2 regions of the Dietzia cercidiphylli genome follow, and region 2 is predicted to be linked to the other one. Evidence: predicted binding sites of a transcription regulator. Region 2 holds the regulator's gene; the other holds the start of a gene.
What was found. Region 2 encodes LexA, which represses DNA repair genes until DNA is damaged. Its sites were predicted from a motif close to CGAACANNTGTTCG; they were not measured.
Positions count from the first base shown of each region.

Region 1: ABD250_RS07980 (CoA transferase subunit A) is a predicted target of LexA. The motif match lies at 4,062-4,075, and genes of this name have one in related genera.

Region 1 covers NZ_BAAAQG010000007.1:351,515-357,230, reverse strand. The annotation lists gene ABD250_RS07995 (valine--tRNA ligase) at 1-1,422, opposite strand, end outside; gene ABD250_RS07990 (malate dehydrogenase) at 1,487-2,479, opposite strand; gene ABD250_RS07985 (3-oxoacid CoA-transferase subunit B) at 2,639-3,268, opposite strand; gene ABD250_RS07980 (CoA transferase subunit A) at 3,265-4,032, opposite strand; gene pcaD (3-oxoadipate enol-lactonase) at 4,159-4,941, shown strand; gene ABD250_RS07970 (IclR family transcriptional regulator) at 5,031-5,716, shown strand, end outside.
Region 2 covers NZ_BAAAQG010000002.1:125,880-131,595, reverse strand. The annotation lists gene ABD250_RS00640 (malate synthase G) at 1-345, opposite strand, end outside; gene dapF (diaminopimelate epimerase) at 464-1,390, shown strand; gene hflX (GTPase HflX) at 1,405-2,853, shown strand; gene lexA (transcriptional repressor LexA) at 2,893-3,561, opposite strand; gene nrdR (transcriptional regulator NrdR) at 4,268-4,723, shown strand; gene hrpA (ATP-dependent RNA helicase HrpA) at 4,782-5,716, opposite strand, start outside.

The sequences.
Region 1 (5,716 bases), on a different contig from region 2:
GCCCATGGTCGAGAACGGCCACAGCCCGGAGGAGAACCACGTGTCGAGCACGTCCGTGTCCTGCGTGTACCCGGCGGGCGGCTCCTCGCCCACGCCCACACAGACCACCTCGCCGTCCGGCCCGTACCAGATGGGGATGCGGTGGCCCCACCACAGCTGGCGGGAGATGCACCAGTCGTGCATGTCGTCGACCCAGTCGAACCAGCGCGGTTCCTGGCTCTTCGGGTGGATCACCGTGTCGCCGTCGCGCACGGCGTCGCCGGCCATCCTGGCCAGCTCCTCGACCCTGACCCACCACTGCAGGGACAGCCGGGGCTCGATCGGCTCGCCGGATCGCTCCGAGTGTCCGACGGAGTGCAGGTACGGGCGCACCTCCTTGACGATCCGGCCCTCGGCGGCGAGGTCCTCGCGGATCACCCTTCGCGCCTCGAACCGGTCCATCCCGTCGTAGCGTGTCCCCGTGTCGGCGATGCGGCCGGCCGCGTCCATGATCGTGGGCATCTCCAGCCCGTGGCGCTGGCCGATCGCGAAGTCGTTGGGGTCGTGCGCGGGCGTGACCTTGACGGCCCCCGTCCCGAACTCGGGGTCCACGTGGTCGTCCGCCACGACGCGCATGGTCCAGCCCTCGCGGAACGGGTGCTCGATCTCGGTGCCCACGAGGTGGGCGTACCGCGGGTCCTCCGGGTGCACGGCGATCGCCGTGTCGCCCAGCATCGTCTCGAGCCGGGTCGTGGCCACCACCAGGTGCGGCTGCGAGTCGTCCATCGAGCCGTAGCGGAAGCTCACCAACTCGCCCTCGACATCCGCGTACTTGACCTCGATGTCCGAGATCGCGGTCTGGAGTGTGGGCGACCAGTTGACCAGCCGCTCGGCGCGGTAGATCAGCCCCTGGTCGTAGAGCTCCTTGAAGATGGTCTGCACCGCGCGGGACAGTCCCTCGTCGAGGGTGAACCGTTCACGCGACCAGTCGACGCCGTCGCCGAGGCGGCGCATCTGCTCGCCGATGGTCCCGCCGGACTCACGCTTCCACTCCCAGACCTTCTGGATGAACGCCTCTCGCCCGATCTCGTGGCGGTCGATCCCCTCGGCGCGGAGCTTGCGGTCCACGAGGGTCTGGGTGGCGATCCCGGCGTGATCCATTCCGGGAAGCCAGAGGACCTCGAACCCCTGCATGCGCTTGCGCCGCGTGAGCACGTCCATGAGCGTGTGGTCGAGCGCGTGGCCCATGTGCAGGCTGCCCGTGACATTCGGCGGCGGCAGCACCACAGAGTACGCGGGCTTGTCGCTGGAGGGGTCCGCCTCGAAGTAGCCGGCGTCGACCCAGCGTCGGTACAGCTCGGACTCGACCTCGCCGGGGTTCCAGGAGGCGGGGAGCAAATCCGCGCGGTCGGTCTCGGGGCCGGGGGTCGCTGCAGTCGTCACCCGACCATCGTAGGCCGTCCGCGCCGGGACCCCACACACGCCGCCGGAGGCCCCGCCCCCGGGGTCAGTCGGTCAGGCCGAGGGCGTGCACGGCGTCGCGCTCGGAGATCAACTCGGCCACCGAGGCGTCGATGCGGGCGCGCTGGAAATCGTCGATCTCCAGACCCTCGACGACCTCCCATTCCCCGCCGTGACTGCGGCAGGGCAGCCCGGTGACCACCCCCGGGACCGTGCCGTACTGCCCGTCGGAGGGCAGCGCGACCGTGGTCCAGCTCTCCCCCGGTGTGCCGTGGACCCAGTCACGCATCTGGTCGACGGCGGCCCCCGCCGCGGAGGCGGCCGACGACGAGCCCCGCACGGCGATGATCTCGGATCCCCGGTTCGCGACCCGCGGGATGAAGGTGTCGGCCAGCCAGTCCCGCCCGAGCCCGGCGGTCACGGGCTCACCGGCTCGGGTGGTATAGGAGACGTCCGGGAACTGGGTGGCCGAGTGGTTCCCCCACACCACGACCCCGTCGAGTTCGGCGACGGGGGCGCCCAGGCGGGTGGCGAGCTGGCTCAACGCCCGGTTGTGGTCGAGCCGCATGAGGGCGGTGAACCGACCGGCCGGGACGTCCGGGGCGTGCCTGTGCGCGATGTAGGCGTTGGTGTTGGCGGGGTTGCCCACCACCACCACGCGGATATCGTCCGCGGCGCCGGCGTTGATCGAGCGTCCCTGGTCGCGGAAGATGGCACCGTTCGCGCTCAACAGGTCGGAGCGCTCCATGCCCTTGCCCCGCGGCATGGCCCCGACGAGGAACGCGGCGTTGGCGCCGTCGAACGCCGCGGTCGCGTCGTCGGTGATCTCGATCGAGTCGACCAGCGGCAGAGCGCAGTCCTCGATCTCCATCGCCACGCCCTCGGCGGCCGTGACGGCCGACGGGATGTCCAGCAGTCGGAGGCGGACCGGGGTGTCGGGGCCGTAGACCAGACCGGACGCCAGCCGGAAGAGCAAGGAGTAGGCGATCTTTCCGGCGGCACCGGTGACGGTGACGGTGACCGGGGCGGTGGAGCTCATGCGCGGGGACCTTCCTCTGGCGACGACGGGGTCGGTCCCCACAGTAGTGAGGAACCGGCACCCTGTTGACCGCGCGAGCCGCCGTACACCCGCTGTTCGCCCCGGGGCCGATCGGTGACGCGGGGCCGGGGGTCGGGTCGTGGCGCGCGGGACGTCCGGTCAGGTGTGGACCTCGGCGCCCGTCCTGGCGCGGATCTCCTCGATCGTGACGCCCGGGGCGGGTTCGACGAGCCGGAACCCCTCCGGACAGATGTCGAGGACGCAGAGGTCGGTGACGACCCGTTGGACGCATCCGCGCCCGGTGTACGGCAGGGAGTTCTCCGCCAGGAGTTTGGCCTCGCCCGTGCGGGTGACGTGGTCCATCATCACGACCACCCGGCCGGCGCCGTGGACCAGGTCCATGGCCCCGCCCATGCCCTTGACCATGGCGCCGGGGATCATCCAGTTGGACAGGTCCCCGGACTGCGAGACCTGCATGGCGCCGAGCACGGCCACGTCGACCGTTCCGCCCCGGATCATGGCGAACGACTCCGACGACGAGAAGAACGCCGCCCCGGCAGCCGCGGTGATGGTCTCCTTGCCGGCGTTGATCATCTCCGGGTCGAGCTGTTCGGGCGTGGGGTACGGGCCCACGCCGAGGATCCCGTTCTCCGAATGGAGAGTGACGTGGACGCCCGTCGGTAGGTGGTCCGGGATCAGTGTCGGCATCCCGATCCCCAGGTTGACGTACTGCCCGTCGACGAAATCGGTGGCGATGCGTGCCGCCATCTGCTCGTGTGTCCAGCTCATGACCTGTCCTCTCCCCTGCTGCTGAGCTTCTCGATCTCCACGCCGGTCTCCTGGCGTCCGACCTCGACGAGCCGCTGGACAAAGATGCCGGGGAGATGGACGTCCGCCGGGTCGATCTCGCCGGCCGCGACGATCTCCTCGGCCTGGACGATCGTGATGCGGCCGGCCATCGCGACGTCCGGGTTGAAGTTCCGGGCGGTGCCGCGGAACTGCAGGTTGCCCGCCGTGTCCGCCCGATGGGCGTGGACGAGCGCGAAATCCGTGACGATCGCGCGCTCCAGGACGTACGGGGTCCCGTCGAACTCTCGGACCTCCTTGGGCTCGGAGGCCACGGCGACTCCCCCGTCGCCGTCATAGCGCAGCGGCAGTCCGCCCTCGGCGACCACCGTCCCGACGCCCGCCGGCGTGTAGAAGGCCGGGATGCCCGCCCCACCGGATCGCATCCGCTCGGCGAGCGTGCCCTGCGGCGTCAGCTCCACCTCGAGCTCCCCGCTCAGGTACTGCCTGGCGAACTCCTTGTTGGCCCCCACGTAGGAGGCCGTGGTGCGGGTGATGCGGCGGGCCTCCAGGAGAGTGCCGAGGCCGAAGCCGTCCGTGCCGCAGTTGTTGCTCACGGTCTGCAGATCGGTGGCGCCCTGTTCCAGGAGTGCGTCGATCAGGACGGCGGGGATGCCGACCAGACCGAAACCCCCCACGGCGAGGGAGGCGCCGTCCGGGATGTCCGCGACCGCGGCGGCGGCCGACGAGAAGATCTTGTTGGTCATGTCACACATCGTAGGACCTGTTCGCCTGTTGCACAACTGTTCGCGCTACGTACACTTTCGGCGTATCGTGGTTCACGTCACCCGCGCCAGAACTGACCCGCCGCTCCCCAGGAAAGGACCCATCCCATGCCCGCCACCCTGTCTCACCAGGTCAGCGGCCCGCCCTCAGCGGATGCCCCTGCCGTAGTACTGCTCGGATCCCTCGGTTCGGACCGGTCGATGTGGGACGCCCAGGTGCGCGATCTGGCCCGCGACCACATGGTGATCGCCGTCGACCACCGAGGGCACGGGAACTCAGACGTCATTCCGGGGCCGTGCACGATCGCCGACCTCTCCGGCGACGTCCTCGCCCTGCTCGACACCCTCGGCGTGGGTCACGTCCACGTGGTCGGGCTCTCCCTGGGCGGCGCCGTGGCCCAGTGGCTCGCGGTCCACGAGCCCACCAGGGTCCGGTCCGCTGCCCTGCTGTGCACGGCTGCGAGGTTCGGCGAGCCCTCCGGATGGGCGGACCGCGCGGCCGCGGTCCGCGAGGGTGGCACCGCGGCCGTCGCCGACGCGGTGGTGGCGCGGTGGATCACCCCCGGACGCGCCGAGGAGGATCCCTCCCTGGTGGCCGGTCTCCGAAGGATGATCCTGGCGACCAGCGCCGAGGGGTACGCCGCCGCGTGCGATGCCCTGTCGGTCTGGGACGGCCGCGCCGACCTCGGCCGGATCACCTGCCCCACCCTCGTGGTGGCCGGCGACGAGGACCCCTCCACACCACCCGAGGTGCTGCGCGAGCTCGCGGAGGGCATCCCGGGGGCCGAGTTCGTCACCCTGTCCCCCGCCGCCCACGTACCCACAGTGGAGATGCCCGAGCGCGTCTCCGGGGTCCTGCGCGCACACCTGACCTCGGCCGGGCCCGCGTGACCGCGGAGGACGGCGAGCACGCCGCCGACGAGGCCCGTCCCGGGTCCGGGTCCGCGGCTGGGTCCGGGTCCGGGTCCGGGTCCGGGTCCGTGCCCACACCCGAGCGACCCCCGTCCCCGGACTTCGTCCAGTCGCTCGCCCGCGGCCTCGCCGTCATCACCGCATTCGACGCCGACCACCCCCGACAGACCCTCAGCGAGGTCGCCCGGACCACCGGACTCACCCGCGCGACCGCGCGCCGGTTCCTCCACACACTCGTCGAGCTCGGCTACGTGGACACCGCCGGGTCGGCCTTCTGGCTCACCCCCCGCGTGCTCGACCTGGGTTACAGCTACCTCTCGGCCATGCCGCTGACGGATCTGGCCCAGCCGCACCTCGAACGGCTCAGCGCACGGCTCGACGAGTCGTCGTCGATCGCCGTCCTCGACGGGCACGACATCGTCTATGTCGGACGTGTCCAGGTCCGCCGGATCATGAACATCGGGATCACCATCGGCACCCGGTTCCCCGCCTTCGCCACCTCGATGGGCAGGGTCCTGCTCGCGGCCCTGCCCGCGGAGGAGCTGGACGCCCACCTGGCGGCAACCGATCTGCGCGTCCGCACCCCGCACGGGATCGCGGACCCGGACGGATTGCGCGCCGAACTCGCGGCGGTCGCCGACCGCGGGTGGGCGCTCGTGGACCAGGAGCTCGAACCGGGCCTGAGATCTCTGGCCGCCCCGGTGCGCGACCGTCACGGGCGGGTCGTGGCCGCGCTCAACGTCTCCACACACGC
Region 2 (5,716 bases):
CTGGGGGCCCGCGACCGTGGCGATCTCGTCGTCCACGTTCTGAGTGTTGACCTGAACGGAGTCCGGCTCCGGGACCAGGTAGCCGATCTCCTGCAGGAACGCACGGTAGGTGGCCGGGTCGATCGGGGCGGGGTTCTCGTTGTGCCAGGAGTCGATCCTCGACTGCAGGTCGTCGCGGACGGCGAGCAGCTCGCGGTTGCGCGGGGCCAGGTCGGTGAAGATCTCGGAGACTCCCGCCCAGAACGCGTCGGGATCGACCCCGGTGCCCGGGATCGCCTGGGTGTTGACGAAGTCGTACAGGACCTCGTCGACCTGGACGTCGCCGACGGTGATGCGTTCGGACATCGATGCTCTCCTCACATAGGGACCGTTCTCGCCTCCGACTGTAGTGCCCCCCTGCCGAGGGATCATCCGGGTTTTCCGCAGCGTGGAACGGCGGTCGGATTGGCTAGGATCTGATGGCATGACACCCGCGCCCCCGACCGCCACTCTCGACGGCCTCGCCTTTATCAAGGGGCACGGAACGCTCAACGACTTCGTGGTCCTGCCCGACGACCACGCGGAGGTGGACCTCGACGAGGACCTGGTGCGCGCCGTCTGCGACAGACGGGCCGGCCTCGGCGCCGACGGGGTGCTGCGCATCGCCACCGCGGGTGCACTGGTCGACCAGGGCGTCCTCGCCGTCCTCCCGGAGGGCGTCGACGCCGCGGACTGGTTCATGGACTACCGGAACGCAGACGGATCGATCGCGGAGATGTGCGGGAACGGGGTCAGGGTGTTCGCCCACGCCCTGGTGGCGACCGGCAGGGTCGGGGCCGGCCGGATCCCCGTGGGCACACGATCCGGTCCTCGGCCCGCCGATATTCTGATCCATGACGGTGACCAGGCCGTGGTCCGTGTGGACATGGGCGAGCCCCGGCTTCTCGGGGTCTCGTCCGTGGAGCTCGGTGGCCGGGTGTACGCCGGACTCGCCGTCGACATGGGTAACCCCCACCTCGCGTGCGTGGTCCCGGGCCTGGGGGCCGACGGGTTGCGCGAACTGCCGGTGCACGAGGCGCCCGAGTTCGACACCGGCTTCTTCCCCGCCGGCGTCAACGTGGAGATCGCCACCCCGCTCACCGACGGTCGGGTGTCGATGCGCGTCCACGAGCGAGGATCCGGGGAGACGATGTCCTGCGGCACCGGAATCGTCGCCACGGCCGTCGCGGCCCTCGCCGACGCCGGACAGGCCACCGGTGACGTGGTGGTGTCCGTTCCCGGGGGAGAGGTCGCGGTGGCCCTGACCGGCGTGGGTTCCACTCTGACGGGGCCGTCCGTGATCGTCGCCGAGGGGCGGTACCGGCGACCGCTACCCGCGCGCCGCACGGAGGCGTCCCGACCGGAATTGTGAGATGATGCCGGTGAATGACTATCGATGACACCGCCCCTGACCGGGCCACACGAGACCATGACCCTTCGGTCGGAGAATTCCAGCTCGAGGAGCGCTCCTCGCTGCGCCGGGTCGTCGGGTTGTCGACCGAACTCCAGGACGTCAACGACGCCGAGTACCGCCAACTCCGCCTCGAGCGGGTCGTGCTGGTCGGGGTCTGGACCGAGGGCACCGCCGCCCAGGCGGAGGCCGCGATGGCCGAGTTGGCACAGCTCGCCGAGACCGCAGGCTCCGAGGTCTGCGACGCGCTGATCCAGCGCCGCGACAAGCCGGACCCCGCCACCTACATCGGTTCGGGGAAGGCCAAGACCCTGAAGGACGTGATCACCGCGACGGGGGCGGACACGGTGATCTGCGACGGCGAGCTCACGCCGGGTCAGCTCATCGCGCTCGAGAAGGTCGTCAACGTCAAGGTGATCGACCGCACCGCGCTGATCCTCGACATCTTCGCCCAACACGCGACCAGCCGTGAGGGTAAGGCCCAGGTGTCCTTGGCGCAGATGGAGTACATGCTCCCGCGACTGCGTGGCTGGGGTGAGGCACTCTCCCGGCAGGCGGGTGGCCGGGCGGGCAGCAACGGAGGCGTCGGACTCCGTGGTCCCGGTGAGACCAAGATCGAGACGGACCGCCGCCGAATCCGGGAGCGCACGGCGAGGCTGCGCCGTGAGATCAAGGGCATGAAGCAGGCCCGGGACACCAAGCGGCATCGCCGTCGCGCCACCCCGGTGCCGTCGATCGCGATCGCCGGGTACACCAACGCCGGGAAGTCGAGCCTGCTCAACCGCTTGACCGGTGCGGGCGTACTGGTCCAGAACGCACTGTTCGCCACGCTGGACCCCACCACACGGCGGTCCGAGCTCCCCGACGGGCGGGTAGTGGTCTTCACAGATACGGTCGGATTCGTCCGACACCTCCCGACCCAGCTCGTCGAGGCGTTCCGCTCGACGTTGGAGGAGGTCGTGGACTCCGAGCTGCTCCTGCACGTGGTCGACGGATCGGACGCCTTCCCCCTGCGCCAGATCGAGGCCGTCCGCACCGTCATCAACGACGTCGTGGAAGAGCAGAAGGCCGAGAGGCCCCGCGAACTCGTGGTGATCAACAAGGTCGACGTCGCTGACCCGGTGGTGTTGACGGAACTGCACCACGCCCTGCCGGACGCGGTCTTCGTCTCGGCGGCGACGGGTGAGGGGTTCGACGAGCTCCTCGACCGAATAATGCGGGTGGTCGCCTCCGGGGACACGGAGGTCACACTCGAGATCCCGTTCACCCGGGGTGATGTGGTCTCCCGTGTCCACGCGGAGGGCGCCGTGGTGGACGAGGATCACACGAAGGACGGCACGAGGATCGTGGTCCGGCTTCCGGCCTCCGTGGCCCGAGAGCTCGGGGAGTATCGGGTCCCCGGATCCCGTGACGGTGTCGCCTGACCCCGTCGACGGATCAGGCGACACCCGGTTCCGGCCGGTTCAGAGCTTGCGGAAGACCGTGACGACCTTTCCGAGGATCGTCGCGTGCTCCCCGGGAATCGGACTGAACGACGGGTTGTGGGGCAGGAGCCACACCCCGCTCGAATCCCGGCGGAAAGTCTTGACCGTGGCCTCCCCGTCGATCATCGCCGCCACGATCTCGCCGTTGTCCGCGACGTTCTGACGGCGCACCACCACGTAGTCCCCGTCACAGATCGCGGCGTCGATCATCGACTCGCCGACCACTCTGAGCATGAACAGGTCCCCGGAACCCACCAGGTCGGAGGGGAGGGGGAAGACCTCCTCCACCGCCTGCTCGGCGAGGATCGGACCGCCGGCCGCGATCCGCCCCAGGACAGGGACGTAGACGGGTTCCACGGCCCCGCTGGGACGCGTCTCCTCCTGGACGGGCGCGCGACGACCTCGGGACCGCTGCCCCGGGACGCCGTGGACGTCGACCGCCCGCGGCTTGTGCGGATCACGGGTCAGGAAGCCCTTCTTCTCCAACGTCCGCAACTGGTGGGCCACCGAGGAGGTCGACTGCAGACCGACGGCGTCACCGATCTCTCGGATGCTCGGGGGATAGCCCCGGTCCTTGACCGTGTCGTGGATGTGCAACAGAACGCTCTTCTGGCGGGTCGTCAGGGCCTCGAAGTCGGGCTTGGGCATGTGGGGGTCCCTTCGGCGAATGGGTGTTCGACGTCGCTATCTGTGTACACCCTACTGCCCGTCGGACGTGAGCGCCACACAGGTGTTCGAAGAAATGTCGCCACGAATGTCGACTCTGTCGGACCCGCGTGATACAACTCTAGGCAGGTTCGGGTTCGAACAGATGTGCACAACAAGGCACACGGGCGTGCGAATGAGGTTCGCACACCGTATCGAGTTGGGAGTTCTCATGACCGTTATGGAGATGCAGCCACGATCGCGTCCCTCCGTGCCCTGGACGGAGGTCTGCGTGACCGATCACGACCGGCCCGTTTCGTCCAGGGTGCATCCCCGCCCTGATGCCGGGGCCCGTCCCGTCATCCGCACGCTCGACCGGGGGCGCCAGACGGCCACGCGGTCGGTGGCGCCCGGACGGCGAGTGCTCGTCCGCCCCGCGTCCGCGGAAAGGGTCAGGGCATGCGGTAGCGAGGCGAGGTCGAGTGCGCCGGTGGTGGACGATGTGCCGACGTGGGCTCTGGTGGCCTGTGGAATCGTCTTCGGAATCCTGATGCTGCTCGCGTTGGCACTCCTGGGCGGGCCCGCCTACGCGTGACCCACGGTATCGCCTCCTAGAATGGACCCGGGACGGCGGCCCGTCGCCCCCGCGCCGCCGTCGGCTCCGGCCGGCGGAGCGGTTCGGACCAGGTCGACGAATGGCGAAGCTGGAATGTACTGCCCCATATGTCACCACGAGGACTCACGGGTGATCGACTCGCGGTCGGTCGACGAAGGGCAGGCGATCCGGCGTCGGCGCGAGTGCCCCGACTGCGGACACCGGTTCACCACCCTCGAGACCCCGTTGTTGACCGTCCTCAAGCGCAACGGTGTGACGGAGCGTTTCAGCCGCGACAAAGTGGTCCGCGGTGTGCGACGCGCGTGCCAGGGGAGGTCGGTCGACGAGGACGCGCTCCGGCGGCTCGCGCAGCAGGTCGAAGACGCTGTCCGGGCCGGCGGCGCCTCAGAGGTCCCCGCTCACGAGATCGGGCTGGCGATCCTGGGGCCTCTACAAGATCTGGACGAGGTCGCGTATCTGCGATTCGCCTCCGTGTACAAACAATTCAGTTCCGCTGCGGATTTCGAGAGCGAGATCATCGCGCTTCGCGAACGGCACGCTGCTCACTAGTCCCGGTCCTCTCCGCGTCGCACCGGGATCGGTTCCTGTGTACGGGCGGTGTGAGGGCTCAACGCGCGTTCCGCCGGGAGAGCGCGGCGGCGACCGCCTTCTCGATCCTCTCGGCGGAGACCGGGCGCGCGGTACCCAGAGACTGCGCGAAGAGGCCGACACGGTATTCGGCCAACATCCACCGGAGATCCCGGGCTGCCCGCGCCCCACCCGGTCGTCGGCGGAGCGCCGCCGTCGCCTCCGCGACAGTGGCCTCCGACTTCTCCAACCGGGCGGCGAGCTCCCGGTACCTCGACGGTGACTTCTCCGCGAGGTCCAGCCTGAGGTCGATCGCCCTCACGTGGCGTTCCAGTTGCGGGAGGACCTCCGCCGGGTGTCGGGCGAGGAATCCCTTTCCCACGAGGAAGTCCAGAGCGGGCCTGACGTCGTCCGCGAGGTCGCGTGGTACCTGGTCCAGCCGGGCGGAGACCGACTGCGCGGCGACCAACGCCGGAAGGGCGGCGGAGATCGAGGCCGTGATGGCGGCCGGCGCCTCGGATCGGGCGCGCGCGCGCACCTCGTCGAAGTCGTGCACGGTGAGTACCGGCTCTCCTCTGCGTCCGGCGATCAGCCGCCCGCACGCCGCCAGCGCCGCGTCCGAGACCAGTCCATCGGCACCCTCGTGGGGATACTGGGTGAGCGCGAGGCGTTGCTCGACCGGACGACCCCGGACTATCGATGCCGCCGAGATCAGGTCCGCTGAGATCAGGGTCAGTACCGCTGTCGTCTGCGCGGCTCGACGTTCCGTCTCTGTGGCGCAGGCGATCCGGTGGATGCCGTCGGGGCGGACCTGCAGGGCCGGGTAGACCGTCACCTCCACACCGTCGACCGTGCCGGTGATCGAGGGCGACAGGTCCCCGATCGTGTCCGCGGTCCACGCCCGATGAGGTCCGTCATCGGGGACGAGTCTGGAGTTGAGCGTGGCACGGACCTTGTCCACCAACCGACTGCGTA